4 regions of the Streptomyces sp. NPDC059897 genome follow, and region 1 is predicted to be linked to each of the others. Evidence: riboswitches for the same ligand, from Rfam matches in the RefSeq annotation. Region 1 holds a riboswitch; each other region holds the start of a gene.
What was found. A riboswitch is a leader RNA that binds a small molecule or an ion and turns the genes downstream of it on or off. The one in region 1 is predicted to bind cobalamin.
Positions count from the first base shown of each region.

Region 2: linked by a shared signal. The riboswitch ahead of ACFV9W_RS25755 (HoxN/HupN/NixA family nickel/cobalt transporter) and the one ahead of metE (5-methyltetrahydropteroyltriglutamate--homocysteine S-methyltransferase) in region 1 are both predicted to bind cobalamin.
Region 3: linked by a shared signal. The riboswitch ahead of ACFV9W_RS07860 (prenyltransferase/squalene oxidase repeat-containing protein) and the one ahead of metE (5-methyltetrahydropteroyltriglutamate--homocysteine S-methyltransferase) in region 1 are both predicted to bind cobalamin.
Region 4: linked by a shared signal. The riboswitch ahead of ACFV9W_RS03835 ((2Fe-2S) ferredoxin domain-containing protein) and the one ahead of metE (5-methyltetrahydropteroyltriglutamate--homocysteine S-methyltransferase) in region 1 are both predicted to bind cobalamin.

Region 1 covers NZ_JBHWKQ010000040.1:51,997-59,503, forward strand. Annotated here, with positions in the region: partial or broken gene metE (5-methyltetrahydropteroyltriglutamate--homocysteine S-methyltransferase) at 77-2,384, opposite strand; cobalamin riboswitch at 2,547-2,773, opposite strand; gene ACFV9W_RS31635 (NUDIX domain-containing protein) at 2,810-3,223, shown strand; gene ACFV9W_RS31640 (hypothetical protein) at 3,287-3,439, opposite strand; gene ACFV9W_RS31645 (SAM-dependent methyltransferase) at 3,683-4,480, shown strand; gene ACFV9W_RS31650 (alcohol dehydrogenase family protein) at 4,483-5,583, opposite strand; gene ACFV9W_RS31655 (FAD-dependent oxidoreductase) at 5,684-6,889, opposite strand; gene ACFV9W_RS31660 (LysR family transcriptional regulator) at 7,021-7,507, shown strand, end outside.
Region 2 covers NZ_JBHWKQ010000025.1:95,981-103,487, forward strand. Annotated here, with positions in the region: gene ACFV9W_RS25745 (hypothetical protein) at 1-575, opposite strand, end outside; gene ACFV9W_RS25750 (GTP-binding protein) at 925-2,931, opposite strand; gene ACFV9W_RS25755 (HoxN/HupN/NixA family nickel/cobalt transporter) at 3,118-4,236, opposite strand; cobalamin riboswitch at 4,267-4,483, opposite strand; gene ACFV9W_RS25760 (inorganic diphosphatase) at 4,483-4,989, opposite strand; gene ACFV9W_RS25765 (GNAT family N-acetyltransferase) at 5,055-5,543, opposite strand; gene rho (transcription termination factor Rho) at 5,602-6,747, opposite strand; gene ACFV9W_RS25775 (class I SAM-dependent methyltransferase) at 7,118-7,507, shown strand, end outside.
Region 3 covers NZ_JBHWKQ010000005.1:64,021-71,527, reverse strand. Annotated here, with positions in the region: gene ACFV9W_RS07875 (ABC transporter ATP-binding protein) at 1-1,241, opposite strand, end outside; gene ACFV9W_RS07870 (energy-coupling factor transporter transmembrane component T) at 1,238-2,371, opposite strand; gene ACFV9W_RS07865 (SCO2322 family protein) at 2,377-3,060, opposite strand; gene ACFV9W_RS07860 (prenyltransferase/squalene oxidase repeat-containing protein) at 3,057-4,301, opposite strand; cobalamin riboswitch at 4,342-4,520, opposite strand; gene ACFV9W_RS07855 (MBL fold metallo-hydrolase) at 4,554-5,603, opposite strand; gene ACFV9W_RS07850 (aldehyde dehydrogenase) at 5,782-7,248, shown strand; gene ACFV9W_RS07845 (ferredoxin) at 7,251-7,484, shown strand.
Region 4 covers NZ_JBHWKQ010000002.1:237,854-245,360, reverse strand. Annotated here, with positions in the region: gene ACFV9W_RS03845 (hypothetical protein) at 1-83, shown strand, start outside; gene ACFV9W_RS03840 (PepSY-associated TM helix domain-containing protein) at 269-1,690, shown strand; cobalamin riboswitch at 1,790-1,912, shown strand; gene ACFV9W_RS03835 ((2Fe-2S) ferredoxin domain-containing protein) at 1,974-2,360, shown strand; gene ACFV9W_RS03830 ((2Fe-2S)-binding protein) at 2,357-3,046, shown strand; gene ACFV9W_RS03825 (hypothetical protein) at 3,154-3,381, shown strand; gene ACFV9W_RS03820 (amidohydrolase family protein) at 3,378-4,049, shown strand; gene ACFV9W_RS03815 (hypothetical protein) at 4,092-4,334, opposite strand; gene ACFV9W_RS03810 (haloacid dehalogenase type II) at 4,295-5,197, opposite strand; gene ACFV9W_RS03805 (TetR/AcrR family transcriptional regulator) at 5,380-5,988, shown strand; gene ACFV9W_RS03800 (phosphotriesterase) at 6,203-7,177, shown strand; gene ACFV9W_RS03795 (phosphotriesterase) at 7,240-7,507, shown strand, end outside.

The DNA.
Region 1 (7,507 bases):
CCCCCACCGCTCGAGGGGTTCGGTGGGGGGGGGGGGGCGGGGGCGCCCGTGCCCCCCCGCCCCCCCACCAAGGGGATCAGGCCGAGCCGAGCTCCCCGCGCACGGTCCTGGCCGCGGCCACCAGGTTCTCCAGGGAGGCCCGTGTCTCCGGCCAGCCGCGGGTCTTCAGGCCGCAGTCCGGGTTGACCCACAGCCGCTCGGCCCGGATGGCCTCAAGTCCCGTACGCAGCAGGGCGGCGGCCTCCGCACGGCTCGGGACGCGGGGGGAGTGGATGTCGTAGACACCAGGGCCCGCCTCGCGCGGGTAGCCCTGTCCGGCCAGTTCGCGGGCGACCTGCATGTGCGAGCGGGCGGCCTCCAGGCTGATGACATCGGCGTCGAGGTCGTCGATGGCCTGGACGATGTCACCGAACTCGGCGTAACACATGTGCGTATGGATCTGCGTGTCCGGACGCACCCCCGCCGTCGACAGGCGGAACGCCTCGGTCGCCCACCGCAGATACGCGGCGTGGTCCGCGGCACGCAACGGCAGGGTCTCGCGCAGGGCCGGCTCGTCGACCTGGATGATCGAAGTGCCGTTCGCCTCCAGGTCGTTCACCTCGTCGCGCAGGGCGAGCGCGACCTGGCGCGCCGTGTCGCCGAGCGACTGGTCGTCGCGGACGAAGGACCAGGCGAGCATGGTGACCGGACCGGTGAGCATGCCCTTGACCGGGCGGTCGGACAGCGACTGCGCGTACGACGTCCAGCGCACCGTCATCGGCGCGGGACGGGAGATGTCCCCGGCCAGCACCGGCGGGCGCACGTAACGGGTGCCGTAGGACTGGACCCAGCCGTGCCGCGTGGCGAGGTACCCCGTCAGCTGCTCGGCGAAGTACTGCACCATGTCGTTGCGCTCGGGCTCGCCGTGCACGAGCACGTCGATCCCGGTCTTCTCCTGGAAGGCGACGACGTCGCGGATCTCGTTCCTGATGCGTTCCTCGTAGGCCGCGGTGTCGATGCGTCCGGACCTCAAGTCGGCGCGTGCCGTGCGCAGTTCGGCCGTCTGGGGGAAGGAGCCGATCGTCGTCGTGGGGAGGAGCGGGAGTCGCAGGTGGGTGCGCTGGGCGGCGGACCGGCTGGGTGCGCCGGGTGTCCGCGTCGGTGACGGCGGCGGCGCGGGCCCGCACGGCCGGGTCGCGGGTGATGGGGGAGGCGGCGCGCGAGGAGAGGGCGGCACGGTGCACCGCGAGCTCTGCGGTGATCGCGTCCGTGCCGCGGGTCAGCCCCTTGGTGAGGGTGGCGATCTCGGCGGTCTTCTGGCGGGCGAAGCTGAGCCAGCGCCGGATCTGCGGGTCGATGTCGCGCTCCAGGGCGGCGTCCAGCGGGACGTGCAGCAGGGAGCAGGAGGCCGCCACGTCGACGCGGTCGGCGAGGCCGAGGAGGGTGCCGAGCGTGGCGAGGGACTTCTCCAGGTCGTTGACCCAGACGTTGCGGCCGTTGACGACGCCGGCGACCAGCCGCTTGCCGGGAAGGCCGCCGACCGACGCGAGAGCGTCGACGTCGGCGGCCGCCGCCTCGGTGAAGTCGAGAGCGAGGCCGTCGACCGGCGCCTTCGCGAGGACCGGCAGGGCGTCGCCGAGCCGGTCGAAGTACGACGCGAGGAGCAGCTGGGGCCGGTCGGTCGCCGTGCCGAGGGCGCGGAAGGCGAGGGCGGCGGCGTCGAGCTCTGCCGCGGTGCGGTCCTGGACCAGGGCGGGCTCGTCGAGCTGCACCCATGCGGCGCCGGCCGCACGCAGGTCCGCGAGGACCTCCGCGTACACCGGCAGCAGCCGCTCCAGAAGGGTCAGCGGGTCGAAGTCGGCGGCGACACTCGGGGCGGGCTTCGACGGCAGCAGGTACGTGATCGGGCCGACCAGGACCGGGCGGGCGGCGAGCCCCTCGTCGCGGGCCTCCGTGAACTCGGCGACCTGCTTGGTGGAGTCGGCGGTGAACACCGTGTCGGGCCCCAACTCGGGTACCAGATAGTGGTAGTTGGTGTCGAACCACTTGGTCATCTCCAGCGGCGCCACGTCCTGCGTGCCGCGGGCCATCGCGAAGTACCCGTCCAGGGCGTCGGCCGCGACGGCCGAGCGGTGGCGCTCGGGGATCGCACCCACCATGACGGTGGTGTCCAGGACGTGGTCGTAGTACGAGAAGTCACCGGTGGGCACCTCGTCGATGCCGGCCGCGACGAGTTCCCGGCGACTGGTTCGGCGCAGGTCGGAGGCGGTGGTACGCAGCGCGTCGGCGGTGACGCGGCCCTTCCAGTACCCCTCGACGGCCTTCTTGAGCTCCCGGCCGAGGCCCTGGCGCGGGTAGCCGTACACGGTGGCCCGTGCTGCCGCGGCTGCGGTCTTGGTGGTCACGGAGTTCTCCTTCGAGAGACGTATCCCATGGATCCCGGGGACCGGAACGCGTGAAGGAGAGACAGAACCGGCGGCACGGCCCCGCGCGGGCGAGGCGCGGTGGTCCGCCGGATGTGTTCGCCGACCCGCCCTCGAGGTCACCGGGATGTCCGCGCACGCGTCGTACGCGCACGGGCAGTTGGCAGGTCTTCGGACTCGCGGGCACGTCTCTCGAACGAACGAGGACACCTACTGGCCGTCGCTTCCCAGGTCCCGTCTGTCGGACCCAGTGCGTGTGACGGCGGTCGCTCCCACTCACCGCTGCGGGGCAGTCCCGGATTCCCACCGGGTTCCCTCTTGCGACGCATCCCGCCTGGCTGACGGGGCGAACCAGCTGCACCACCCACCCTACGGGCCGGCCGCACGCGGCGTTGCACAATGCGGGGATGGATCACACAGTCATGAGGGTCGTCGCGGCAGCGGTCGTCGAGGACGGGCGGCTGCTCGTCGTCAGCAAGCAGGCGGCGCCGGACGTCTACTTCGTTCCGGGCGGCAAGCCCGAGCCGGGCGAGGAACCGGAAGAGACGCTCGTACGGGAGCTGCGCGAGGAGCTGGGTGTCGAGCCGGGCCGGCTCGAACCGCTCGCCGTGGTGGAGGAGCGGGCAGCCATCGAGGGCGTGCCGATGCACCTGACGGTCTTCGCCACGACACTGATCGGCGATCCGGTGCCCGCGGCCGAACTGTCCGCCCTGCGCTGGACCGACGGACGGGAGCCCGACCTCAGGCTGGCCCCCGCCGTCGAACACCATCTGCTGCCGTTGTTGCGGGAGTTGGGGCGGATGGAGCGGAATACCGGGTGACCACTGGGCCCGGCGGCTCGCGGCGGCAGGGCCGGAGCGGCCGCCGGGGGAGTGGTCGAGGGTTCAGTCGCGGTGCATGGGCGGCACCGCGCGGCGAGTGGCTGTGTCATAGACGCGATCGGAAATGGCCGCCCCATGGCGGATGGCCCCGCCGATGTGGATGCCCAGTGCGATGTCGCGGAACGTTCCGGTCTTGCGCCAGAACCACTTCGACATGACGCCTCCCTGGTGACCTGCGGAAATCCGGGCTGAATCACGGGGACGCGCACGGTTCCGCCGAACTGCTGTTGGCCGTGGAACGCCCACCGTACCTTCGTTGTTCCTCGTATGCCCGGTGGTGTCCGAACCGTGGAATCCGGGCGCGGCAACTGCGCCGACGGACGCCCGAGTTGATGTGCGAAGCTGGCCCCGCCCGACCAATGGGCAGTGGCTGCGACGTGACGGCGGAGGGTACGAGACGTGGCGAAGGACGGCGAGCGTGCCGGGGTGATCGACACCAGTCGGCCGCACCCCGCGAGGATCTACGACTACCTCCTGGGCGGCAAGGACAACTACAAGGTGGACCGGGAGGCCGGAGACGCGCTGGTGGCCGCCGCGCCCGAGGCCAGGGTCGGCCTGCGCGCCAACCGCGCCTTCATGGAGCGCGCCATCCGGTTCGCCGTCGGCAGCGGCGTCCGGCAGATCCTCGACATCGGCACGGGGCTGCCCACGTCGCCGAACGTGCACGAGATCGCGGAGCAGATGGCCTCCGGTGTGCGGGTCGCCTACGTCGACAACGACCCCATCGTGAAGGCCCACGCCGACGCGCTGCTCGGCCGCTCGGGCGCCACGGGCGTCGTCCTCGGGGACATCCGGGACCCCCGGCACATCCTGGAGCACCCGGATGTGCGACGGCTCATCGACTTCGGGGAGCCGGTGGCGCTCCTGCTCGTCGCGGTCCTGCACTTCCTCGCCGACGACGAGGATCCGCGGCGGGTGGTCGCGACGCTGCGGGAGGCGCTGCCCGCGGGCAGCTTCCTGGTCCTGTCGCACGCCACGAGCGATTTCGCGGACCGCCGAGACGCCCAGGCCGTCTACAACCAGGCCACCGCCTCCTTGAACCTGCGGCCGCGCGCGGAGGTGGAGCGGTTCTTCGAGGGCTTCGAGCTGGTCGAGCCCGGCGTGGCCCAGATCCCGTTCTGGCGCCCGGAGGCGCCGCCGCCGCCGGGTGCCGAGCAGGTCGGCTTCTACGGGGGTGTGGCCCGGAAGCCGAGGTGACGTCACGCGGACGGTGCGGCGTCCGCGGACGGGACGGGCGGCGGGACGAGGACGAGCTTTCCCAGGTGCCTCTTCGCCAGGAAGTCCTCCTGCGCGTGCGCGATCTCCCGAAGCGGGTAGACGCGGGACACCACCGGCCGGATCTCGCCGCTTTCGATGTACCGGACGAGGTTGTCGAAGACCTCGTCCTCCTGGAACGTGCAGCCGAACAGCGACAGGTCCTTGAGGTAGACGGTGCGCAGGTCGATCCGCGAGATCGGCCCGCCGATGGCCCCGGCGTTGGCGTAGCGCCCGCCCTGGCGCAGCACGTCGAGCAGGGACGGGCAGGCGGGGCCGCCGACGAGGTCGAGCACGACATCCATGCTGCCCGCGCCCAGCTCGGCGACCAGGTCCGCGTCGCGGTCGACGGTCCGGTCAGCGCCCTGCGCTGCGACGTCGTCGGCCTTGGAGCGGGAGCAGACCGCGATGACGGTCGCGCCGCGGCGCTTGGCGAGCTGCACGGCGGCCAGTCCGACGCCGCCCGATGCCCCGGTGATCAGGACCCGCTCGGCCCGGACCGAGGCCCGGTGCAGCATGTTCTCGGCGGTCGAGTACGAGCAGGGGATCGCGGCGAGCTCCTCGTCCGACAGCTCGCTGCGCACGGCGTGCGTCTCCCGTGACGGCGCGACCGTGAACTGGGCGAATCCGCCGTCGCACTCGCTGCCGAAGGTCCAGCACTCGTAGGGCCGGTAGTCGACCGGCGTGCGCAGCATGTTCCGCACCAGGACGCGCTCGCCGACGCGCCCGGCGTCGACGCCCTCGCCCACGGCGGCGATGCGCCCGCAGACGTCGGCGCCCTGGATGCGCGGGAACTCCAGGGCCTTGCCCGACCAGGTGGCGTCCACGTCGTCGACGGTGTCGAAGCCGGTGGCGCCGCCCTCATCGGTGGCGGAGTCGACGGCCTTGGAATACCAGCCGATCCGGGTGTTCACATCTGTGTTGTTGATCCCGGCGGCGGCGACCTGGATGAGTACCTCGCCCGTCCCCGGGCGCGGCACTTCGACGTCGGTGCGATGGTCGAGCTTCTCCAGGCCGCCGTGACCGGTGAGGAGTACGGCGGACATCGTCGTCGGCAGCAAAGTCTTTCCCTTTCGCGTGGGGTCGGCTGTCGGCATCTGTCTTTGGTTCGGCAGTCGACCAGTTTCTTGTTCTCCGCGATCCATGTCAGATGCCCGGGGCCGATCCTGTCTGTCGCGTCGACCCGGTCAGGAACGGCTCGGGTATCAGCGTCCGGGCGGCGGTGGCGTCGGCGGCCGAGGCGACACCCGCGGCGAGTGTCCCCATCAGCGGGGCGAACTTCGCGCCGTGCCCCGAGCACGGGGACAGGATGGTGAGGCCCTCGCAGCGGTCCAGGACGAAGTCCTCGTTCGGTGTATTGGTGAACAGGCAGGTGGTCTCGGCGTACGGCCTGGGATCGAGGCCGGGATGGTGACGGCGCACGTAGTCGATGACGCGCTCGCGGTTCTTGGCGTCCACCACGCCGTCCTGCTCGGCGGCCGACCGCAGCGGCTTGCCGCCGTTGAACTCGGCGACCTTCAGCCCCTGGAAGTCCGCGTCGCGGCCGCCGGGAAGCCCGTACGTCAGCATCCTGCGGTTCTTGTGGATGAAGGTGGGCCAGCGGTGGTTCTCCCGGTAGCGGAAGTGATACGCCTGCTCCTGGCGGACCTCGAAGCGCGGAAGTCCGGCCCTGAAGGCGCTGGGCAGCGGGAGCAGGTCGAGCAGCCTCGGGAGCCAGCCGCCCGCGGCGACCACCACGCGTTCGGCGTCGAGGCGCCTGCCGTCGGCGCTGCGCAGGGTGTAGCCGTGGCCGCGGCGTTCGACCGCCGTCAGGTCCCAGCCGGCGAGGAGCCGGGCGCCGTGCTTCTGCGCCTGGACGACCATGGCCTCGACGCTGCGTTCGGCGTCGATGACACCGGCCTCCGGGTGCCAGAGCACCTCGGTCTCGAAGTGGAACTGCGGCCAGCGGGCGGTGGCCTCCTCCCGTTCGAGCAGCTCGTGCTCGATCCCGGCCTCCTCCAGAACCCGGGCGAGCGCCACGGGGTCGCGCTCAAGTCCGAAGTCCACGGCGCCGGTTGGGGAGATCAGCGTCTGCGCGCTCGCCGACTCCAGCTGCGACCACAGGGTGCGCGAGCGTGCGACCAGGCGGGTGTAGAACGCGGTCGGGTAGGCGTACCGGAAGATTCGCGCCGAGCCGTGCGAGCTGCCCGCCTCGTCTGCGGGGGCGCCGCGCTCGACGATGGTGACTTCGTGCCCGGCGGCGGCGAGCTGCCACGCCGTGGCCGCGCCCGCGAGTCCCGCTCCGACGATGACGTACTGGGAGTGATCGACGTTCTGGGAGTGTCCGACGTTCTGGGAGTGATCGACATCCACGATGGGGCTGCTTTCTGTGAGCCGTGCGCTCTTCCTGGCCCCTCCAGTACAGCCAGCGATTACCCCGTACGTCCAACACCAATGATCCGGTGATTGTTCTTGCCGCAGAGATAATCGGCGAGAATCGCGGCATGGAACTGAGACAGCTGCGCTGCGTCGTCGCGGTCGCCGAAGAGCTGCACTTCGGCCGGGCCGCCAAGCGGCTGCACATGGCGCAGGCCCCGCTCAGCGCGCAGATCCAGCGGATCGAGGGCGAGCTGGGACACCGGCTCTTCGAGCGCACCACGCGCAGCGTGCGGCTGACGGCGGTGGGCGAGGAGTTCCACCGGCGGGCGCTCGACATCCTCGCCCGGGTCGACGAGGCCACCGTCGACCTGCATGCGGTCGCCGACGGCCGGGCCGGCACGCTGCGCGTCGGCTTCGCCAGCTCGGCCAGCTACTCCGTACTGCCGCAGGCCGTACGTCACTTCCGGCGGGCCGCGCCCGGCGTCGACCTGCAACTGGTCCCGCTGACCAGCGCCGAACAGGCCGAGCGGCTCCATGAGGGGCGGCTCGACCTGGGGCTCGTGCGCGGCGAGTCCGGCGGGCTCGACCTGCGGACGGAACGGCTCTTCGAGG
Region 2 (7,507 bases), on a different contig from region 1:
AACTGGGGAACCAGGCCGTCGTCCGCCGCGCTGTCCCACGCCTTGTAGAAGCGCATGACGCGGTCGGCGGAGCAGCCCGCGAGCTCGGCGAACCTCCGCGCCGAGACCTTGGACGACTCGCCGGACGCCTGCCCGCCGGGCCGCACGCTGCGGGCCACCTTCAGGGCGAAGGCCCAGCCGCCGGTGCGGGCGTAGACGCCGAACTCGTGGGCGTCGCGGGTGATGGCCTCCGGTACGTCGCCGGGGGCGGGGTCGTCGTCGGCCTCCGCGTCGGCGTCGGCCTCGGAGCTCTCCGCGAAGGGGACCTCGGTGGGCGGCGTCCAGAAGCTGTCGGACGAGCTGTCCTGCGCGCTTTCGGCGGCCGGGGCGGTGTCTTCCGTGGCGGCGGCGTCCGGGGTCTCGGTGGTGGTCGGCGGGGTCCACATGTTCGCGGTGTCCCCGGGCTCGGCCGTCTCCTCGTTCGCGGGCACGGCGACGGCGCCGTCCGGGGCGACGGCCGGAGCGGGCACGGGCTCCGCGGTGGCCTCGGCGCCGGACTGGACAGCGGCGTCGGACGAGTCGATGGCTACGGACACGTAAGCACTCCTGAGTGATCGGGCACGTGTGGGTTGACGAGCCACTTTATCGCTCCGATTGGGCCGTTTTGCGCGCGAGTTGCCACAGCGGCGCGCCGGACACGTGTACGAAGCCGCGGTGGCCCGTCCTGGCCGGGGCACGGACGGGCCCGCCATTCGCGGCTCCCCCTTCTGCGAACAGCGGGCCCGGCCCTCGGCCTCGACCATGCGCCGCGGCGGGAGGGCGAGGGCACGGGAGGCTCGATACCGCAGCATCTCAGTGCGCGGCCCCACGACGGACGGGGCCAAGGGGCCCTCGTGGTGGGCCGAACGGCCCGGATTCAACCGCCGGGCGCGAGCCCCCCCGCTCCTACGCCGGCCGCGCCCCCGCCCCGCGCACCACCCGCAGCAGGTACTCCTTGCGGTGCAGCGGGTCGTGGTCCGTGCGCGAGCGGCGCGGCGCCGCCTCATGGACCGGGGCGTAGTGGTCGAACGAGGCCTCCAGAACGCCTTCGCCCCGGGTGAGGGACGGCAGTTGCTGCTCCAGGGCACGCACCCGGGCCGCGGGGATCAGCCCTTCGACCGTGGTCCACGGCCCGCCGTCCGTGCGCTGTCCCGTCGGTACGGCCCGCAGCCGGGTCAGTACCGGCAGCACCGCCCCGTACAGATCCGCCGGGATGTCCAGGCGGAACCGGTGCATCGGCTCGCACACCGTCGTGCCCGCGCGGGCGAGGGCGCTCATCAGGACCAGCGGGGTGAGGCCGCGGAAGTCGGCCCCCGTGCTCGACATCGACTTGTCGAAGATCGCGTGCGCGTGGCTCTGCCGTGGGGCGTAGCCGGAGCGCGCAAGCGTCACCGTGCAGTCGGTGACCTGCCAGCCGAGCAGTCCCTGGCGCAGCGTCCTGTGCACGGTCTCCTCGATGGCCTTGATGAAGGCCAGGGGCAGGGAGCCGAGCTCGATCCCGAGCCGGAACGAGACGCCCGAGCCGACCGGCGCCGGGTCGACCCGCAGGCCGATGGTCGCCAGGAACGGGTTGCCCTCGTCCTTCATGGCCTCGCCCGCCGCGCCGGAGCCCGTCGGCCGCTCGACGCACAGCGGCGTCGACTCCCGGAACGTCACGTCGAGCCCGAACTCCTCGGCGAGGGTTGCCTGCACGACCTCCTTCTGCACCTCGCCGTAGAGCGACAGGAAGACCTCCTGGCGGATGTCGTCCTGCCGCAGTCCGATCAGCGGGTCCTGCTCGGCGAGCTGGGTGAGCGCGGCGAGCAGCGCGCCGCGCCGCCCCGGCCGGTCGGGGTCGACGACCGTCTCCAGGGTCGGCGGCGCGAAGTGGTGCTCTTTGACCGGGACTTGGGGCTCTCCCAGATCGTCCCCGACGCGCACGCCACCGAGCCCCCACAGCCGCGCCACCTGCCCGGGACCCGCTTCCGTACACGGTGTGTCCGCCCCGTCCGCGAAGACACGCACCGACGTCACGCGGTCCTCCCCGCCGCCGGGCAGCGCGAGCCGCTCACGGACCCGCAGCGTCCCCGTGAACACGCGGGCGTACGCGACCTTCTCGCCGGCCGGACCGCGCTCCACCTTGAACACGCGGGCAGACAAGGGCAGTTGGGGCCGCTCGTCGGCCGTCGGGAGGAGCCGTGTGATGCCGTCCACGAGCGCGTCGACTCCCGCGCCCGTCATCGCCGAGCCGAAGTACACCGGATGCGCCTCGGCGCGCGACGTCTGTTCGGCGAGCACGTCGCCCAGCCGGCCGTACGTGACCGACTCCTCGTCCTTGACGTACGCCTCCAGAAGCGCGTCGTCACGGGCCGAGAGCACGTCGACCAGGCGGGCGCGATGGGCCGTGTCCCCGGCGGCGTAGGGAACGCAGTGTGCGTCCCGGCCGCCGAGGCCGTGCGCGACCGTGTTCATCGGGATCACGGCGGGCGCGAGTTTGAGCCGCAGATCGTCGAGGAGCTCCGGCTCGCGGGCGCCGCCGCGGTCGACCTTGTTCACGAACACCGCGGTGGGGATGCGCAGTCGGCGCAGGGTGCGCATCAGGACGCGGGTCTGCGCCTGCACGCCCTCCACGGCGGAGACGACGAGCACCGCCCCGTCGAGCACACCGAGCACGCGCTCGACCTCGGCGATGAAGTCGGGGTGGCCGGGCGTGTCCACGAGGTTCACGTCCGTGCCGCCGACCGGGAACGACACCACGGCCGACTTGATGGTGATGCCGCGCCGCCGCTCCAGGTCGAGGGAGTCGGTGCGGGTGCTCCCGTCGTCGACGCGGCCGAGTTCGTCGATCACACCGGCCGAGTGCAGGAGCCGCTCGGTCAGGCTGGTCTTACCGGCGTCGACGTGCGCGAGAATTCCAAGATTCAGCAATGCCACTGGCAGTCGGGTCCTTGAGGGAAGGGAATGCCACGGCGGCGGAATCCGCGGTGGCCCTCGGAAGGAACTGGACTGCAGTGCGCATGAATCGGTCCTCACGCTCGGCATGCGCGGCAACTGCCGCACAGGGACCAGTGCAGCAGCGCGCCGCGCACCCCGGCAACCGATTTATTCGCTACGGGCGGGCTACGCCCCGTCGGCCACCCGCGCCGACCATCGCTGCTCGACCCGCGCGAGCCGCCAGTAGGCGATGGCCGCCGCCCACACGACCACGAACAGGCCGACGATGACGTACCCGACGTTGTCGAGGTCGAGCCCGGCGATCCACCCGGTGACCGCGTCGCTGAGGTCGAGCTTGTCGTGGAGCACGCCCACGAGTTCGATCGTCCCGATGAAGAACGCGACCGCGATCGACAGACCCGTGATGGTGAGGTTGTAGAACACCTTGCGGACCGGGTTGGAGAAGGCCCACTGGTAGGCGAAGTTCATGAACGTGCCGTCGAGGGTGTCGAACAGGCTCATGCCCGCGGCGAACAGCAGCGGCAGGCACAGGATCGCGTACCACGGCAGGCCCGCCGCGGCGCCGCTGCCCGCCATCACCATCAGCGTCACCTCGGTCGCGGTGTCGAAGCCGAGACCGAAGAGGAAGCCCAGCGGGAACATCTGGCCGGGCCGGGTGATGGACCTGGTGAAGCGGCCGAGGATCCGGTTCATGAACCCCCGTGAATCCAGGTGCTCCTCGAGCTTCCGCTCGTCGTACGAGCCCGCGCGCATCGCCTTGAAGACCTTGAGGATGCCCATCAGAGCGACGAGGTTGAGCGCCGCGATGAGGTACAGGAACGTGCCGGAGACGGTCGTGCCGACGACGCCGAGCACCTGGTGGGTGGCCGAGTTGTCGTTCATGAGGGTGCCGGCGAGCGCCGCGCCGCCCGCGACGAGCGCCGCCATGGCCACCACCACGCTGGAGTGGCCGAGCGCGAACCAGAAGCCGACCGACACCGGCCGCTTGCCGTCCGCCATCAGCTTGCGGGTGGTGTTGTCGATGGCCGCGATGTGGTCGGCGTCGAAGGCATGCCGCATGCCGAGCGTGTACGCGGTGATGCCGAGGCCGATACCGAAGGCCTTGTTGCCCACTTCGTAGTGCTCGGGGACGACGAGCAGGAACAGCACGCCGAACGCGACGACGTGCAGCGCGGCGATCACCGCGATCAGTCCGGCCGTGCGCAGCGTGTCCTCGCGGCGCCAACGAAAGGCAGGGGGAGGGGAGTTCAGGGCAGGGGTCGGGGAGTTCCCGGGCAGGGTCATGCGTCGATCACGCTCCAGCACCTCGTGGATCACTTCGTGAGATGCCGCGGCCGGTCTCCTGGCTTACGGGCGTGCCCGCCGCTCCGGCCTTCCCAGCGGCCGACGGCCGCCAGTGGCGTACAGGATGGAACGGCGCGCTCCGGACGTCGCTGTCCGGAACCCGATCACAGTGGCGAGGGCCGCTCCGGAATGGGCCCCTGAGGGGCCGTCACCGGTCTTCCCGAGCACCACGGCCCGACCACCCTACTACCTGCCCGTAGCGCGCTCGCGGGCCCGGCGGATCTCCTCGTAGGCCTTCTCCCGGCCCTCCCAGTGGGAGCCGTCGACCGATTTGCCCGGCTCCAGATCCTTGTAGACCTCGAAGAAGTGGGTGATCTCCAGGCGGTCGAACTCGGGGATGTCCTCGATGTCCCGGGTCGCGTCGTGCCGCGGATCGTGCGCGGGAACGCACAGGACCTTCTCGTCCGGGCCCTTCTCGTCGCTCATCACGAACATGCCGATCGCCCGGCACTCGATGGCGCAGCCGGGGAACGTCGCGTCGCCGGTCAGGACGAGCGCGTCCAGCGGGTCGCCGTCGCCGCCGAGCGTGCCGGTGATGTAGCCGTAGTCCGCGGGGTACTGCGTCGACGTGAACAGCATCCGGTCGAGCCGGATCCGGCCGAGATCGTGGTCCATCTCGTATTTGTTCCGGGACCCCTGCGGGATCTCCACGATCACGTCGAACGCCTCGGCGCGTGCCTGACTGCTGCCCAATGTGGCCTCCTTGCCGCATTCCGACGCCCACGAGTGTGCGCCGTACGGGCCGAGGGCGGAACCCCTCAGGCGGCCGGGGGAATGGGGAATTCGAGTTCGGGCCGGTCCCAGGCGACCGGCGGACGCGCGGGCACCGTGCCGGTGCGGTGGGCTCCCATGCCCCGGTAGAAGCCCTCGGCGGGCGGGTGCGCGACGACCCGGACATGGTCGAGGCCCGCCGCCAGGGCCCGCTCCCGCATGTGGTCGACGAGCAGCCGCCCGATGCCCCGGCCCTGCGCCTCGTCGGCGACGAACATCAGGTCCAGCTCCGGCGGCTCGGCGAGCAGCGCGTAGAAGCCCAGCACCCGCTCGTCGGCCGGATCCACGGCCACGTAGACGTGGTGCGCCTCGATGTAGTCGGGGCCCACCCGGTAGCCCGCGACCATGGAGGCGTACGGGTCCCGGTAGGCGCTGGAGCCGCGTACGAGGCGGGTGAGGCGCCGGGCGTCCCGCGCGGTGGCCCGCCGGACGGTGACGGCCGGGGGGCCACCACGGCGCGTAATGCTCGCGTTCATAGGTCGAGTATTACGCACTCGGGGGTGCGGTCGGGCGGTGCGGGTCGGGCGGTGCGGGTCAGGCGACGGGCACCGTGGAGTGCGCCTGGCGCAGGAACGCGGCGTTGTCCGGGGTCTGGCGCAGCTTGTCGAGGAGGGCCTCGTAGGAGGCGGCCGGGTCACGGCTCTGCAGGGCGCGCCGCAGTCCGCGTACGACGGTCAACTCGGCGGCGGGGAGCAGGAGTTCCTCGCGGCGGGTGCCGGAGGGTGTGAGCTCGACGGCGGGGTGGACGCGGCGCTGCGCGAGGACGCGGTCGAGGCGCAGCTCCATGTTTCCGGTGCTCTTGAGCTCCTCGAAGTAGTAGTCGTCGGCGCGGGAGCCGGTGTCGACGAGGGCGGTCGCGAGGATGGTCAGCGAGCCGGCCTCCTCGGCGTCGCGGGCCGCGCCGAAGAAGCGCTTCGGGCCGTGCAGGGCGGCGGCGTCGACACCGCCCGACAGGGTGCGGCCGCTGGTGGAGGCCGCGTTGTTGTGCGCCCGGCACAGCCGGGTGAGGGAGTCGAGGAGGATCACCACGTCGCGGCCCTGCTCGGTGAGGCGCTTGGCGCGCTCGACGGCGAGTTCGGCGAGCGCGATGTGCGCCTTCGCCGGGCGGTCGAACGTCGAGGCGTACACCTCGCCGCGCACGGAGCGGCGCATGTCGGTGACTTCCTCGGGGCGTTCGTCGACGAGCACCACCATGAGGTGGACCTCGGGGTGGTTCGCGGCGAACGCGGCGGCGAGCTGTTGCAGCAGCACCGTCTTGCCGGTCTTCGGCGGCGCGACGAGCAGGCCCCGCTGCCCCTTGCCGATGGGGGTGAACAGGTCGACGACGCGTCCGGCGAGCCCGGCGGCCGGGTGCTCCAGGCGGAAGCGCTCGCTGGGGTGCAGCGGGGTGAGGTCGGCGAAGCGCGGGCGGTCGCGGCTCGCGTCGGCGGGCGCGCCGCCGACGGTCTCGACGTGCGCGAGGCTGTGCGGCTTGCCGCAGGTTCCCTCGACGAAGTCGCCCTTGCGCAGGCCGAGTCGGCGGATGAGGTGGGCGGGCACCTGGACGTCGTGCGACGCGGGTTCCAGGTCGGCCGCCCGCAGGAAACCGTGCCCGTTCCCGCCGATGTCGAGGACGCCGGCGGCGCGGACGGGTGCTGGTTCTTCGGATGTGACGGTGCTCGTGGTGGTGGCCGTGGTCATGACGATCACAGGTCCTTTCGCGGGGCCGGGCCGGACGCGGCAGGCGTCCAGCGGCAGGCGTACAAGGGCAGGGAAGGGAGGGGATCCGGCGAAGGGCGGGGGCGGCAGAGCGCGCCCCGCGGCCGGGGAGAACCGTGGTGCCACGGCAACGGGTGAAGAGCCCGCCAGAAGCCGCTGACCAGGAATGACGTGCGCTGTGCGGTGACAGAGAGACGGTCGAACCGCGTGCGCTGAAAGTGCGCTGAAAAGAGAGATTCGGTACCGGCGCCTCGAAACGGGCGAGCACATGTACCGCTAAGACCGTACCACCCGACACCTGCCGCGCGGCAAGCCCCGGCTTCGGCTCGCGTCCGCCCTATGCTGATCCGCCATGTTCACCGATCAGGGTCCCACCCTCCGCGAGCTGGCCGTTCAGGCGCTGTCCTCGGTCGAGCGCGGCTACGACCTGCTGGCGCCGAAGTTCGACCACACGCCGTTCCGCACCCCGGATGTCGTGCTCGACGCGGTGGGCCGCGCGCTCGCCCCGCTCGGCCCTTACGGCACCGGGCTCGACCTGTGCTGCGGCACCGGGGCGGGCCTGCGCGTGCTGCGCGAGGCGGGCGTCGGCCGGGCCGTGGGCGTGGACTTCAGCGACGGAATGCTGGACGTCGCGCGGCGCGCCGAACCGGCCGCCCACCACGTCCGCGCGGACGCCCTCGCGCTGCCCTTCGACGAGGCCTTCGACCTGGTGGTGAGCTTCGGGGCGTTCGGGCACTTCCTG
Region 3 (7,507 bases), on a different contig from region 1:
GTGAGCAGGGCGCGGCAGGTGCCGGGCGCCGCGTCCGCGTCCTTGTCCGCCGCGGTGCACTCCGCCGCCACCGTGTCCGCGCAGAGCAGGTCGCGGGGTTCCTGGGGGACGAGGCCGACCTTGCGGATGAGGTCGCGGGGGGTGGTCCTGTGCGGGGTGGCTCCGCCGACCGTGACCGTGCCGGAGGTCGGCTTGATCATTCCGACCAGGGTCGAGAGGAGGGTGGATTTTCCGGCGCCGTTGCGGCCCATCAGGGCGAGCACCTCGCCGGTGGTGACCTGGAGGGTTGTGTGGCGGAGGGCTTCGATGCGGCCTCTTCTTACGCCGAGGTTTTTCGTTGCGGCCAGAGTGGTTGCGGTCGCAGGGCTCTGCCCCGGGCCCCGCTGCTCAATCGCCGCAGGGGCTTGAATTTGCCGGACCTGGCCTTGTCGGAGCCGTTCCTTGAGAGCCCCCGCTGCCCTGCGTGCATTCCTCACCGTCAGAGGCAGCGGGTCCCAGCCTGCCAAGCGGCCGAGGCCCACCACCGGGGGGTACACAGGGGAGATCGCCATGATCTCGGACGGGGTGCCCACCCGCAGCGGCTCGCCCGGGCCCGGCAGCAGCGCCACCTGGTCCGCGTACTGGATGACCCGTTCCAGGCGGTGTTCGGCCATCAGGACCGTCGTGCCGAGGTCGTGGACCAGGCGTTGCAGGACCGAGAGGACCTCCTCCGCCGCTGCCGGGTCGAGGGCGGACGTCGGTTCGTCGAGGACGAGGACCTGGGGGTGCGGGGTGAGGACGGAGCCGATCGCGACGCGTTGCTGCTGGCCGCCCGAGAGCGTGGAGATCGGGCGGTCGCGCAGGTCGGCGAGGCCGAGGAGGTCGAGGGTCTCCTCCACACGGCGGCGCATGACCGGCGGCGTGAGGCCCAACGACTCCATGCCGTACGCGAGTTCGTCCTCGACCGTGTCCGTCACGAAGTGCGCGAGCGGGTCCTGGCCCACCGTGCCGACGACGTCGGCGAGTTCGCGCGGCTTGTGCGTACGGGTGTCCCGGCCGGCCACGGTGACGCGACCGGCCAGCGTGCCCCCGGTGAAGTGCGGGACCAGACCGCTCACCGCTCCGAGGAGGGTGGACTTGCCGACGCCGGACGGGCCGGCGAGCAGCATCAACTCGCCCTCGGGCACGTGGAGGTGGATGCCGTGGACGGTGGGCGCCTGCGCGCCGTCGTACGTCACGGAGACGTCCTCGAAGCGGATCATGACGACGACGCCTCCGTCGGCTTGTCGGGAACGGGCTTGTCCGGAACGGGTGCGAGGAAGGCCGGGAGCAGGCCGAGCAGGATGCCGGCCGCCGGCCACAGCGGCAGCTCCGGCGCCGCGAGCGGGACCACGGGGGGTTGCAGCGCCGCCGGGTTCTGTGTTCCGGCCCAGATCATCGTCGCCGCGGCCGTCGCCCCTGACGCCGCGACGAGCCAGGCCCGGACGCCCCACACATCGGGCCGGTAGCGGGTGCGGACCGTGCGCCGCCCGCCGAGCCACAGCCCGCCGAGCGCGGCGGCCACCCCCGCGAGGAGCACCGGAAGGCCGTACCCGGAGCCGGACGCCGCCAGCAGCCCGTACGTTCCCGCGCACACCCCGATGAGGCCGCCCAGCGTGAGCGCGGCCGTCGCGCGGCGGACGGCGGGCGGCACCTCGGCGGTGCGGCCGTAGCCGCGCGCGTCCATGGCGGCGGCCAGGGCGACCGAGCGTTCCAGCGCGCCCTCCAGGACCGGCAGGCCGACCTGGAGCAGCCCGCGCAGACCGCGGTCCGGGCGGCCGCGAAGGCGCCTGGCCGCCCGCAGCCTGCGGACGTCCGCGACCAGGTTCGGGGCGAACGTCATCGCCACGACGACCGCGACCCCCGCCTCGTACAGCGCGCCCGGCAGCGATTTGAGCAGCCGGGACGGGGAGGCGAGCGCGTTCGCGGCGCCCACGCAGATGAGGAGGGTGGCCAGTTTCAGGCCGTCGTAGAGCGCGAAGACGAGGCCTTCGAGGGTGACCGGGCCGCCGATCCGGACGCCCTGCGCCCAGTCCGGCAGCGGGACTTCGGGGAGCGTGAACAGGAGGTGGGTGCCCGGGATCGCCGAGCCGAGCAGCGTCGCGAAGACGAGGCGGATGCCGAGCACGGCGAGCGCCAGCTTCACGAACGCCCCGTACGAACGCGCCCACGGCGCCTCGGTGCGGCGCGCCGCCACCACGTACCCGGCGACGCCGATGAGCAGCGCGAGCAGCAGCGGGTTCGTGGTGCGGGACGCGGCCGTGCCGAGGCCGAGCGCCCAGATCCACCAGGCGCCCGGGTGCAGCGAGTTGGAGCGGTGGGCCCGAGGGGCGCGCAGCGTACGACCGGACATCGGGGTCAGCCGCGGCGGCGTCGGGCCTGCACGCCCGCCGCGACACCGAGCACGACGACCACGGCGATGCCCGCGACGAGTCCGACCGAGGGGCCGCCGTCGTCGTCGCCGTCGGACTGCGAGGCGGAGTCCGAGGCGAACGGCGTCGAGGGCGTCTTGCCGGACGTCTCCTTGGAGACCTGCTCGCCGCAGCCCGACTTCGGGTAGCCCGAGATCGCGCACAGCATCGCGCTGCTGTCGTAGCGCAGCGGTTTCGCGACGGCGGCGAGCGCGTCGGCGCTGGTCGCGTCCTCGGCGACCTGCGCGCACGCGGTGCGCGGCTTCGGCGGGGTCTCCGCCGACGGGGCGTCGGCCCCCGTGCCGAAGTCGATGACGAGCGCGACGCGCTTCTTGCCGTCGGCGGCGGGGGTGTCCTCGCAGATCGCGTCGAAACCGGCGCTGCTGCGCGGCTGCTTCGCGTCCTTCGAGTCCGCGCTCACCGCGAACCGGAAGCCCTGTACGTCGCCGTCCTCCGGCTTGGTCTGCGAGGGGCCCGCCGTCGCGTACGTCCACTCCTGCTTGCCGTCCCGCTCCCAGAACGACCAGTACCGGTATCCGGCCGCCTGCGCGGGGGCGACGGTCATGGCGAGCAGCGCGCCGAGCAGCGCGAGGACGAGCCCGACGGGCCCGGCCGACCTGCGGGCGGTCACGGCTGCTGCTTCTTGCGGCCGCTGAGCAGGAAACCGGCGCCCACGGCGGCGATGAACATCACGCCGATGATCCACCAGTTGGCGCCGCCACCGTCGTCCTTCTTCTCGTCCGAGTCCGAGTCCGAGTCGGAGTCCGAAGCGGAGGACTTGGCGGAGGCGGGCTCCGGGCCCGTCTTGTTGAGGGCGCTCACCAGGTCCGTCCCGCCGAAGTCGCGCGGGTCGTTGCCGGTCGCGTGCGCGGCGAAGATCAGCTCGGCGTAGGCGGCGGGCCCGGTCTGCGCGGCCCAGTCCTCCGCGTTCTTCTCCAGCCAGGCGTACGAGTCCTTCGTGGCCTTGACGCCCTCGGCCGCGGCGACGGCGGTGACCGCGTCGGCGGTGTTGCCGTAGTCGGGCTGATCGGTGGAGCCGGCCAGCTGGGACTTCAGGTAGAGGTGGGTGTCGAGCTGGTTCTGGAGGTAGACGGCGGCGTTGTGCGCCACGGCCTCGGTGCTCTTGCCGTCCTCGCAGGTGTACGTGTCCGGGGCCTTGCCCTTGCCGGGCGCGAAGCCGGTGCCGAGGGCGCCGAGCACACCGGCGGCGCTGGCGTCGGCGTTCGCGGCGAGCTCGCCCTTCTTGTCGGGCTGGTAGGCGAGGGCGCCGCCCTCCTTGCCCTTGGAGCAGGGGAGGGCGAGCGCGGCGAGGGCGTCGGCGCCGGTCTTCCCCTTGCTGGACTTCACCTCGGACGGCTCCTCGCCGGCCGCGGCGAGCGCGCCGAGCACGACGGACGTCGAGTTCGCGTCGCTGTCCATGCCGAGGCTGTAGCCCCAGCCGCCGTCCGCGTTCTGGTTCTTCTTCAGCAGGGCGACGGCGGAGGCGACCTCGCCGTCCCGGCCGCCGACCGCGGCGAGCGCCTGGACGGCGGCCGCGGTGGCATTGCTGTCGATCTTGGTCTTCTTGTCGCAGGCCTTGCCCGGCTCGGCGCGGAAGGCGGCGAACCCGCCGTCCTCGCACTGCTGCCCGGCCAGCCACTCGACGGCCTTCTTCGCGGGCTTCACACCCACCGTGTCCTGCGCGACGAGCGCGAGGGACTGCCGCCACACCCCGTCGTACGTGGGGTCGCCCTTGCCGTAGAGGCCCGACGGGAGAGCCGTCTTCGGCGAGGGGGAGGCACTGACGGCGTCGTCCGCGCTCGCGGCCTGCGCGCCCACGGCGCCGATCGCGACGGTCGCGGCGACGAGCGCGGCGCTACGGCGAATGTTCATGGTGGGGCGGGTGCCTCTCCCTGCGGGGAGCGGGGCGGCGCGGCACACGGAGGTACCGGGCGGCTCCGGCTCCGTATTCCTCGACGGTCCTGAGCCGAGCAGGTGCGTACGAGGCGTTCCGGCTGTCACGGCTGCGGGTCAGCGCCGGATTTGCACCGGCTTCCCCTCGTACGTACGTACTGACGACGTCCTTACTGTACCCGGAGCGATTTCGATCCCCACCGGCAATGATCGAACGCTAATTCGAACGAATCACGGGGCCGCCACATACGTCACCGGATCGCTGCCCGGGACCTGCTCCACGCGGCCCGACTTCTGGAGGCGGCGCAGGTGGGCCTCCGCCTCCGACACCGCGATGGTCCTCGACCCGTACGGGATCTGGGCCCACGGGCGGTTCCACTCCATGCGTTCGGCGAGCTGCCACGGGGTGAGGGGGGCGGCGAGGAGGGTGAGCAGGCCGGTCAGGCGTTCCTCGTGGTGGTCGAGCAGCTCCCGTACCCGCGCCGGGGCGTCGGTGAACGTGTGCTGGTGCGCCGGGAGGACCTCCGCCGGGTCGAGCCGCCCCACCCGCTCCAGCGAGTCGAGGTAGTCGCCGAGCGGGTCGGTGACGGTGGCGTCGTCCGGGTCCTCGTACAGGCCGATGTGCGGGGTGATGCCGGGCAGCATGTGGTCGCCGGAGAAGAGGCGGCCGTTGCCCGCGCGGCCCGAGGGGTGGTCCTCCTCCAGATGCAGGCATACGTGCCCGGGGGTGTGGCCGGGCGTCCAGATCGCGCGCAGCCTGCGGCCCGGCAGGTCGAGGAGGTCGCCGGGGGTGATGGTGCGGTCCGGCAACGCGGGGGAGAAGCCCGGCAGTTGGCGGGGCTTCCCGGAGTCGCGGGCCGCGATCAGCGGGGCGATGTGCTCCTCGGGCGCACCGGCCGCGACCAGCTTGGCCACCATGTACGCGTACCAGCGCGCCGGCTTGTTCTCCCGAGTGCGCCGGACCACCGCCACGTCCGCCTCGTGCATCGCGATCCAGGCCCCGGACGCCTCCCGCACCTTCGCCGACAGGCCGTGGTGGTCGGGGTGGTGATGGGTGATCAGGACGCCGGTGAGGTCCTCGACGCGCGTGCCGCAGGCGGTCAGGCCCGCCGTCAGCGCGTCCCAGGACGTCGGGTCGTCCCAGCCCGTGTCGATGAGGACGGGGCCCGCGTCGGTGTCGACCAGGTAGACGAGGGTGTAGCCGAGCGGGTTGTCGGGGATCGGTACGCGCATGCTGTGCACGCCCCCGCTGTGGTCGGTCACCTGCGTCGCCTCTGCCATCGGACACCCTCCGCCGCTCCAGCCGAACTGCCGCCACTGTACGGGAACTTGTAGAACTCGTTTCAATGGTCGCCCGAGCACACCACCTTCAGGGTGCGCACCACCCTTCCGGATCGCAACTAGAACTGGTATCAGTTCTGAAACACCGTCAGAAATGTCGTGCGTGAGGATGTCAGCCATGACCGAGCTCTTTGAGTACGGGCAACTGTTCATCGGCGGGGAGTTGACCGACCCGCTCGGCAAGGAGGTCATCGAGGTCGTCTCGCCGCACACCGGCGAGGTCTTCGGGCGGGTGCCGCACGCCGCGCCCGCCGATGTCGACCGGGCCGTAGCCGTCGCCCGCCGCGCCTTCGAGGAGGGCCCCTGGCCGCGGATGAGCCTCGACGAGCGCATCGAGGTCATCACGAAGATCAAGGACGCGTTCGCGGTCCGGCACGAGGAGATCGCCCGCGTCATCAGCAGCGAGAACGGCACCCCGTACACCTCGGGCGTCATGGTGCAGGCGCTCGCCGCGATGATGGTCTGGGACTCCGCGATCAACGTCGCCCGGAACTTCACGTACGAGGAGACGCGCGACGGCGCCCTCGGCAAGCTCCTCGTGCGCCGCGAGCCCGTCGGCGTCGTCGCGGCGATCGTGCCGTGGAACGTCCCGCAGTTCACCGCCGCCGCGAAGCTCGCGCCCGCGCTGCTCGCCGGCAACCCGGTGATCCTCAAGACCTCGCCGGAGACCCCGCTCGACGCGTATCTCCTCGCCGAGATAGCCACGGAGGCCGGGCTCCCGGAGGGCGTGCTGTCGATCCTGCCCGCCGACCGCGAGGTCAGCGAGTACCTGGTCGGGCACCCCGGCGTCGACAAGGTCTCCTTCACCGGGTCCGTCGCCGCGGGCAAGCGCGTCATGGAGGTCGCGTCCCGCAACCTCACCCGCGTCACCCTCGAACTCGGCGGCAAGTCCGCGGCCGTGATCCTGGAGGACGCCGACGCGAGCGCCGCGGTCTCCGGCATCGTCCCCTTCGCCTGGATGATCAACGGGCAGGCCTGTGTGGCGCAGACCCGCATCCTCGTCCCGCGCTCGCGCTACGACGAGTTCGCCGACGCCTTCGCCGGCGCGGCCTCCGCGCTCAAGGTCGGCGACCCGCTCGACCCGGCGACCGAACTCGGCCCGCTCGTCGCGAAGCGCCAGCAGCAGCGCTCCCTCGACTACATCCGCATCGGCCAGGACGAGGGCGCCAAGATCCTCACCGGCGGCGGCGTCCCGAAGGGCTTCGAGCAGGGCTGGTACGTCGAGCCGACCCTCTTCGGCGACGTCGACAATTCCATGCGCATCGCCCGCGAGGAGATCTTCGGCCCGGTCATCTGCCTGCTCCCGTACGGGGACGAGGCCGAGGCCGTCAAGATCGCCAACGACTCGGACTACGGCCTCAGCGGCAGCGTCTGGACCGCCGACACCGCGCACGGCGTCGACATCGCGCGCCAGGTGCGCACGGGCACGTACAGCGTGAACACGTTCAGCCTCGACATGCTCGGGCCGTTCGGCGGCTACAAGAACTCCGGCCTGGGCCGCGAGTTCGGGCCCGAGGGGTACGGGGAGTACTTCGAGCACAAGATGATCCACCTGCCCGCGGGGTACGAGCCGGAGGCGAACTGAGCATGGGTGACCGGTGGCATGTGGAGGTCGACCGGAGCGTGTGCATCGGCTCCGCGATGTGCGTGAACACGGCGCCGGACGGATTCCGCCTCGACAGCGCGCGGCAGTCCCACCCCGTGGAGGCGGACGGCGACGCGAACGAGCGGGTCCTCGCGGCGGCGGAGGGGTGCCCCGTAGAGGCGATCACGGTGGCTCTGGCCGACACGGGGGAGGTCGTCTTCCCTCCGGAGGACTGAATCGCGACCCGCACCGTGGTTGA
Region 4 (7,507 bases), on a different contig from region 1:
GGCCCGCCCGTACACCGCGCGAACTCCTCCTCGCGCACCCCATCACCTCCAGGGGCCCACCCGCAGGGAACGCTGTCGCCTGACGACAGCCGGTTCACCCGAGGCTGCGCCGCACCCTCGGGCGTCGGCCGTGCGCACGCCCCGGACGGGCCCGCACGGCCGAGTCCCCTTGCCACGCACCGGATCCGGATGTGCCCAGGGCCGCCGTCGAGAGGCGGGGCCCGCGCCCGGACTCCGTGCTGCCCGAAACTGGAGGACCACGTTGTCCATCACCTCCGAGACGTCAGACACCTCTGCCTCCCGCCCAGCAGAAGAGACCCGGCAAGCGCCGCCCACCGACCGGTCGCCGTGGGCATCGCTTCGCCCGCTGGTGCTCCGACTGCACTTCTACGCAGGGGTGTTCGTCGCCCCATTCCTGTTCGTCGCCGCGGTCACGGGACTGCTCTACGCGGGCTCGTTCCAGGCCGAGAAGATCGTGTACGCCCATGAGCTGAACGTCCCCGTGGGTAAGTCCGAGCTGCCCATCGCCGATCAGGTCGCCGCCGCCCGCAAGGCCCACCCCGAAGGGGACATCAGCGCGGTGCGGCCGTCTCCCGAGGCCGGGGCGACGACACGCGTCATGCTCTCCGGCGTCGCGGGTGTCGACGCCGAGCACACGCTCGCGGTGTTCGTGAACCCGTACAACGGCGAGGTCCGTGGCGCCCTCGAACAGTACGGATCGACCGGCGCGCTGCCCCTGCGCACCTGGATCGACGAGCTCCACCGCGACCTCCACCTCGGCCAAGTGGGCCGTCTCTACAGCGAGTTCGCGGCCAGCTGGATGTGGGTGATCGCGGGCGGCGGACTCGTCCTCTGGTTCAGTCGGCGTCGCGCACGTCGGGCGATCCGAGGGACGTCCGGCCGCAGGCGCACCCTCTCGCTGCACGGTTCGGTGGGTGTCTGGGCGGCGCTCGGGCTCTTCTTCCTGTCCGCTACGGGCCTGACCTGGTCGACGTACGCCGGTGCGAGCATCACCGACCTGCGTGCCGCGCTCGGCCAGACGACGCCTGCCGTCTCCGCATCCGCCGCCCCGGCCTCCGGCGGTGAACACGCGGGGCACAACATGGGCGGGTCGGGCACTCCGGCAGGGGACGCCGGCGTCGGCCTCAACGCGGTGCTGGAGGCGGCCCGCGGCGAAGGCCTCTCGAACCCGGTGGAGATCGTGCCGCCCGCCGACGACTCCTCGGCGTACGTCGTCCAACAGATCCAGCGGAGTTGGCCGGAGAAGCAGGACGCCGTCGCCGTCGACCCGGCGAGCGGGCAGGTCACGGACGTCGTGCGGTTCGCCGACTACCCGGTGCTCGCCAAGCTGTCCCGCTGGGGCATCGACCTGCACACCGGCAACCTGTTCGGCCTCGTCAATCAGATCGCCCTGGCGGCCCTCGCCCTGGCGGTGGTGCTCCTCATCGTGTGGGGGTACCGGATGTGGTGGCAGCGCGGGCGCGGTTCCGCCTTCGGGCGGCCGGTTCCGCGCGGTGCCTGGCAGCAGGTGCCGCCGTATGTCGTGGTGCCGGCGCTGGTGGTGATCGCCCTGCTCGGCTACTTCGTGCCGCTGCTCGGCCTGCCGCTCGCGGCGTTCCTGCTGTGCGACATCGTGCTCGGCGAGATCGCGTACCGGCGGGGCAAGCGCACCTATACGCCGGCCGCTTGATGTAGGCCGGTGAACGCCCTCGCCCCTGGTGCCGGTGCTCCGGCACCAGGGGCGAGGGCCGGATGACATGATGGCCAGGAACACGGGCGACGGCGGCCCGAGGAAACCGGTGCGAATCCGGTGCGGTACCGCCACTGTGATCGGCGAGCGGATCCCGGAAGACCACTGCCCCGCGAGGGTGGGAAGGCCGGGACGAGCGCGGACCCGAGAGCCAGGAGACTCACGCCGTCGCCCCCTCGAAGCGATCCGGGGCGGAACTCCCCGGCCAGAGGGAGGATGCGCCATGCCCGAAAGGCTCGCCGAAGCCCCGGAACCCGCGACGGACCGGGCGGTTCCGTGCCGCCTCGTCGTGTGCCGCGACTGCTGCTGCGGCACCGTCAAGGTCAACGGCGATCACGCGGCGCAGACGGCGCGGCTGCGGGAGATCGCCCCGTTGCGGATCTCCGAGTGCCTCGACGTCTGCGAACAGGCCAACGTCATCGTCGTACAGCCCTCCGCCGCCGGACGGGCGGCCGGAGCGCGGCCGGTGTGGCTTGGCCTGGTCAACGACCGTGACGCCACCGAGGACATCGCGGACTGGGTACGGGCGGGCGGGCCGGGAGTGGCACCGTGCCCCGAGATCCTGGAGTTCTACGTGATCAACCCACCGCGCCGGGCCCGGGTCTCATGACCGCGGTGCCGTCCGAACAGGTCGCCGAGGCGCTGCACGACGTGGCAGCGCGACTCGGCGGCTTCTTCGCCCTCGACACGACTCCGGCGCGGCGTTCGCCCGGCAGGCAGCTCGCCCACGCGGGCCTCGCCGAACGCGCCCGGGCGGTCAACGACCACTACGACACCGCCACCGAACCCCGCATCGGCGCCTCCATCGCGCACCTGGGCCTCGCGGCACGCCTCTGGTCCCCGGTCCTCGCCTGCGCGCTCGTCCACGGGATCGTGCCGACCATGAGCGCGGTGGAATGGTCCGGGGAGGGCTCGGCCCTCCGCCTGCCCGGCCCCGAGGGACGCCGCGCACCGGAACTTCCGGCCCTCGCCGACGCCGTGTACACGGAGGTCGACCACATGCTGGAACGGGTCGAGAGCGGCCTCACCACCAAGGTGGCACCACGCCTGCTGGCCGGCAACTCCGCCTCGGCACTTGTCGGATCGGCGGCGCAACTGCTGAGGATCCGCCCGGACTTGAGGACTGAAATCACCTTTCTGACGCGGGAGTTGCTGGAGGTGGGCAGGCTGCGGGGGACGGGCCGGATCACCGGACCGGGGCTCGCGTTTCGCCGCCGCAGCTGCTGCCTCTTCTACCGGGCCCCCAGCGGCGGCAAGTGCGGAGACTGCTGTCTGGTGGGGACGAGAACACGGTGAGGGCGAGTTGGCGCGTACAACCAGGAACCCGCCGCTCTTTCTGATGTCCTGCGTTGCGACAGCCGACGTTCTTGACGTTCTTCGCATGCAAGAGAGAGCCGCGATTCATGTTGATCACCGCAGCGCGTGTCCTGGCCGGACCTGATCGTCACGTTGTCGCCGACGGGTCGGTCCTCGTACGCGAGGGCGTCCTCGCCGCCGTCGGCCCGCGCGAAGAGGTCGAGCGCCAGGCGCGGCCCGACGAACCTCGGCTCGACTTCCCGGCCGGGACGGTCCTCCCGGGCCTGATCGACGCCCACGTGCACCTCTGCTTCGACGCGGACCGGACCCCGTGACCACGCTCCAGGAACAGGACGACGAGGCGCTGTTCGCGGCGATGGCGGTTCGGGCGCGGCAGCTACTGGCCGTCGGCGTCACGACGGCCCGCGACCTCGGCGACCGCAACGGCCTGGCGGTGCGACTCGCGCAGGACATCGAGCAGGGTTCGGCCGTCGGGCCGCGGCTCGTCCCCGCGACGACACCTGTCACTCCGCCCGGTGGCCACTGCTGGTTCCTCGGCGGTGAGGTCTCGGGTCCGGACGAAGTCCGTCGGCTGGTGCGGGGCAACGCCGAGTCCGGCGCCCGAGTCATCAAGGTGATGGCGACCGGCGGCGGGCTCACCAAGGGCGGTGCCGCGAGCTGGGAGTCCCAGTTCTCCGAGGAGGAGCTGGCGGCGCTCGTCGACGAGGCCCACCGCGCCGGACTGCCGGTCGCCGCCCACGCGCACGGCGCGGACGGCATCGCTGCGGTCGGTCGAGACGGTGATCGCGGCGGGCAGGCGGTACGAGGCGGGCGTCAACACGCAGTAGGAGAGGGTGAGTTGTTCAGTTCCCCGCGCACGGGTCTTCGCCCTTGGCCAGTGGCCGGGTGTCGGCCGCCAGACAGGAGGAGTACACGCGGGTGGGCGTGGGCTGCGGATCCGATTCTGGTGTGGCAAGCACGGCGATGGCAGCACCGGTGGTGAGAACGACCAGAGCCGCCAGTGCGGTGAGCCAGACGCGGCGGGTCACCGCTCGCCGCCGAAGTGGTCGTGGAGGGCGTCGCTGCAATCGTCGTCGGCGGCGTTCCGGATGCGCGAGAACGCCACCACTCCGTCCTTCTTGCCGTCCCGCTCGTTCTTCGCCAACTGCTTCTCGATGGAGGCGACCAGCTCGGCGCACTGGGCACTGACCGGCTTCTCGGGCTGCGGGTCGGGCTCCGAGGAGCTGTTCAACCCGTACGTGGCGGCGAGCCCGGCGGCGCACACCACCGCCCACGTGACGATCCACGCGCGACGGCTGGTCGGTATCGGTCTTGGCACCCCGGCATCCTACGAGCTGCGTGCAGTTGCGGTGGGAACTGAAGTTCACACCGCAGGCGGTGCGAGGTGCCGGTCCGCGGTCCAGGGCCGGTGGCCGACGAGCGTCGCCAACTGGACCAGATCTCCCGCGACCACGTCCCAGTCCGCATCGGGTGCCAGGTCCTTCGCCTGCGTGGGCCCGTACTCGGTGGCCGCGGGATGAACGCGGTCCGCAGGCCCGCGTCCCGGGCGGCCCGCAGATCGTCGTTGTGTGCCGCGGCGAGCATGACCTGTTCGGTGCGCAGCCCCAGGAACGAGGCCGCCCGCTCGTAGGCCTGCCGCTGCGGTTTGTACGCGTGGGTGACGTCAGAGGCGACGATCACGTCCCAGGGGAGGCCCGCATGCTTGGCCAGGCGGGACAGGAGCGCGAGATTGCCGTTCGACAGCGCGCCGACCGTGACGCTGCGGGCGAGTCGTGCCAGGCCGGGTGCCGAATCCGGCCAGGCGGGCAGCCGGTGCCACGCCTCGTTGAGCCACCTCAGCTCGGCCTCGTCGAAGGCGGCGGGGTCAACTCCGTGCTCGGCGAGCACGATCCGCAGGTTCTCCGCGTGGAGAACGTCGAGCGGCGTGAAGTCCCGCTCGCCCGTGCGTACGGGTTCCATGGCCGGCTGGTAGAGCTCCCGCCAGCGCATGGCGAACGCCGTCCCGTCGAGGTCCAGGCCGTGGCGCGAGGCGAAGTCGTCGACGGCGGTCGCGACTCCGGTCCGCCAGTCGACGACCGTGCCGAAGGTGTCGAACAGCACGGCCTCGACCTGTTGGGTTCGCCCATCCACTGACATCGACCTTTCGTAGGCGGCGCGGACGGCCACGCGCGGCGGCACGAAGGATCATGATGCTCTCCGGGGGCAGGCGCGGTAAAGACATCAGGAGGAGCCGTCGATGTTCACGCCCATCCCGCTGACCTCGGGGGACGTCCCGGAGGGCCGGTGCGCGGCGTGACGTTAGGATTCCCGGCATGGCGAACCTTCGACAGGCGCAGAAGCAGATGACGCGCCGCCTCCTGCTGGAGTCCGGGCTCGAGCTGTTCACGACGAAGGGCTACGCCGCCACCAAGGTCGACGAGATCGCGACCGCCGCGGGCACCACCCGCGTGACGTTCTACGCGTACTTCCCCTCCCGGACCGATCTGATGAAGGCGCTCATCGACGAGCGGCTCAACGAGGCACTCCAGCGCGTCCGTTCCCCGGAGCACGGCTCCACGGCGCAGGACCTCGTCGCCACCGTGGCCGACGGCACGGCGGCGGGAATCGGCGCGTGGCTGCGGCGCACCGCCGACAGCTGGCCCGAGATCCGGCCGATCATCCGCGTCGGCCGGGACGCCGCGGCGGTCGATCCGGAGCTGCGCGACCTCGTCGACCGGTGGATGGAAGAGGCCATCAGCGACATTGAGGACGGCCTGGCGCGGGCCGGCCGCTTCGAGCCCCACCAGCGCCGCTTCAAGGGGGTGCTGGCGATGGCCGAGCTGGACTACGTCGCCCAGCACTGGGGCAGCGCCGACTGGAAGCTCAGCCGCGAGCAACTGCTCGACGAGCTGAGCGCCAGCTGGGTACGCCTGCTGACCTGACCACCCCCCCCGCACCGCCCTCGTTCAAGGCTCCTCCGAGGTCCTCCACGGCCTCGCAGGAGCCTTCTTTGCTCACATGACCGGCTCTCGCGCAACGCTCTGACCAGTTATTTTTCATGGCGTTTGTTTCCTTGACGCGCTGTAAAGCGAATCGCTAGCGTGACGGCATCCACGGGGCGCACCACCGCACCCGCACCGGACACGTGAGGCAGGCATGAGCGTGAACAGCACCACCGTGAACACCGTCCTGGGACCGGTGCCGGCCGACGAACTGGGCGTCGTCTCCGTCCACGAGGCACTGCTCTCGGTGCTCCCGGGCGCCGAGCACGCCTTCGACATCACCCTCGACCGCGCCGAGATCTTCGAGACGCTCGCCGCCGGGCTGCGCGAGTTCCGCTCCCACGGCGGCGGCACCCTCGTCGACAGCACCGGCATGTTCCACGGCCGCGACCTGCGGCTCTACGAGTCCCTGTCCCGCGCCACCGGCGTCCACATCGTCGCCTCGACCGGCCAGGGCCCGGAGGAACTGCTCGGCGGCTACTTCCTCACCCCGCAGGCCGATCCGCCGACACCCTGGCCGGCCGACAAGTTCGCCGACCTCTTCGCCCGGGAGATCACCGAGGGCATGGTCGTCCCGCGCGTCGAGCGCCGCGGACCGGCCGGCCTCGTCACCACCGCCGTCACCCGTGCGGGCATGACCGCCACCGACGAGAGCCTGCTGCGCGGCGCCGCCCGCGCCGCCCTCGCCACCGGCACCGCCGTCTCCTTCCGGCACGGCGCCGACGCCGCAGCAGAACTCGACCTCGTCCTCGACGAGCAGCTCCCGGCCGACCGCGTGGCCGTCGGCGGCCTCGACCGCAAGGGCGCCGTCGCCGTCGGCGCACCCGCGAAGATCGCCGCCCGCGGGGCCCACGTCCTCCTCGACCACGTCGGCACCGAGGACGACGAGCATGTGACCGACGCCGAGCGCGCCGCCCTGGTCGCCGGCCTCGTGCGCGCCGGACACGCCGACCGGATCCTGCTCTCCGTCGGCGCGACCGGGGTGGCCAAGGGGCACCTCGGCAACGATCTGCCGTACAGCCACCTGCTGACCGCCTTCGTGCCGCTGCTGCGCGCGCACGGCATCGACGACGGCGACGTACGGCGCATCCTCGAGGTCAACCCGCGCGATCTGCTCGCGGTGCGCTGAACGCCCGGCACGCCCGGCGCGCCCCCAACCATCCGTCAAAAGACCTTCCGAAGGTGAGCGTTGTGTCGCGAGTGAACACCGTCCTGGGGCCGATCCCCGTCGAGGAGCTGGGGTTCGTGGCCGTCCACGAACACATCGGCTACGGCATGCCAGGATCCGAACTGGACACGCAGTGGTGGCAGACGCCCGAGCGGCGCTACGAGGAGACCGTCCCCAAGCTGCGTCGCTTCCACGAACTGGGCGGCGGCACCTTCGTCGACGCGACCGGCATCTGCAACGGCCGCGACATCGACTACTACAAGTCGCTCTCCGCGAAGACCGGAGTCCACA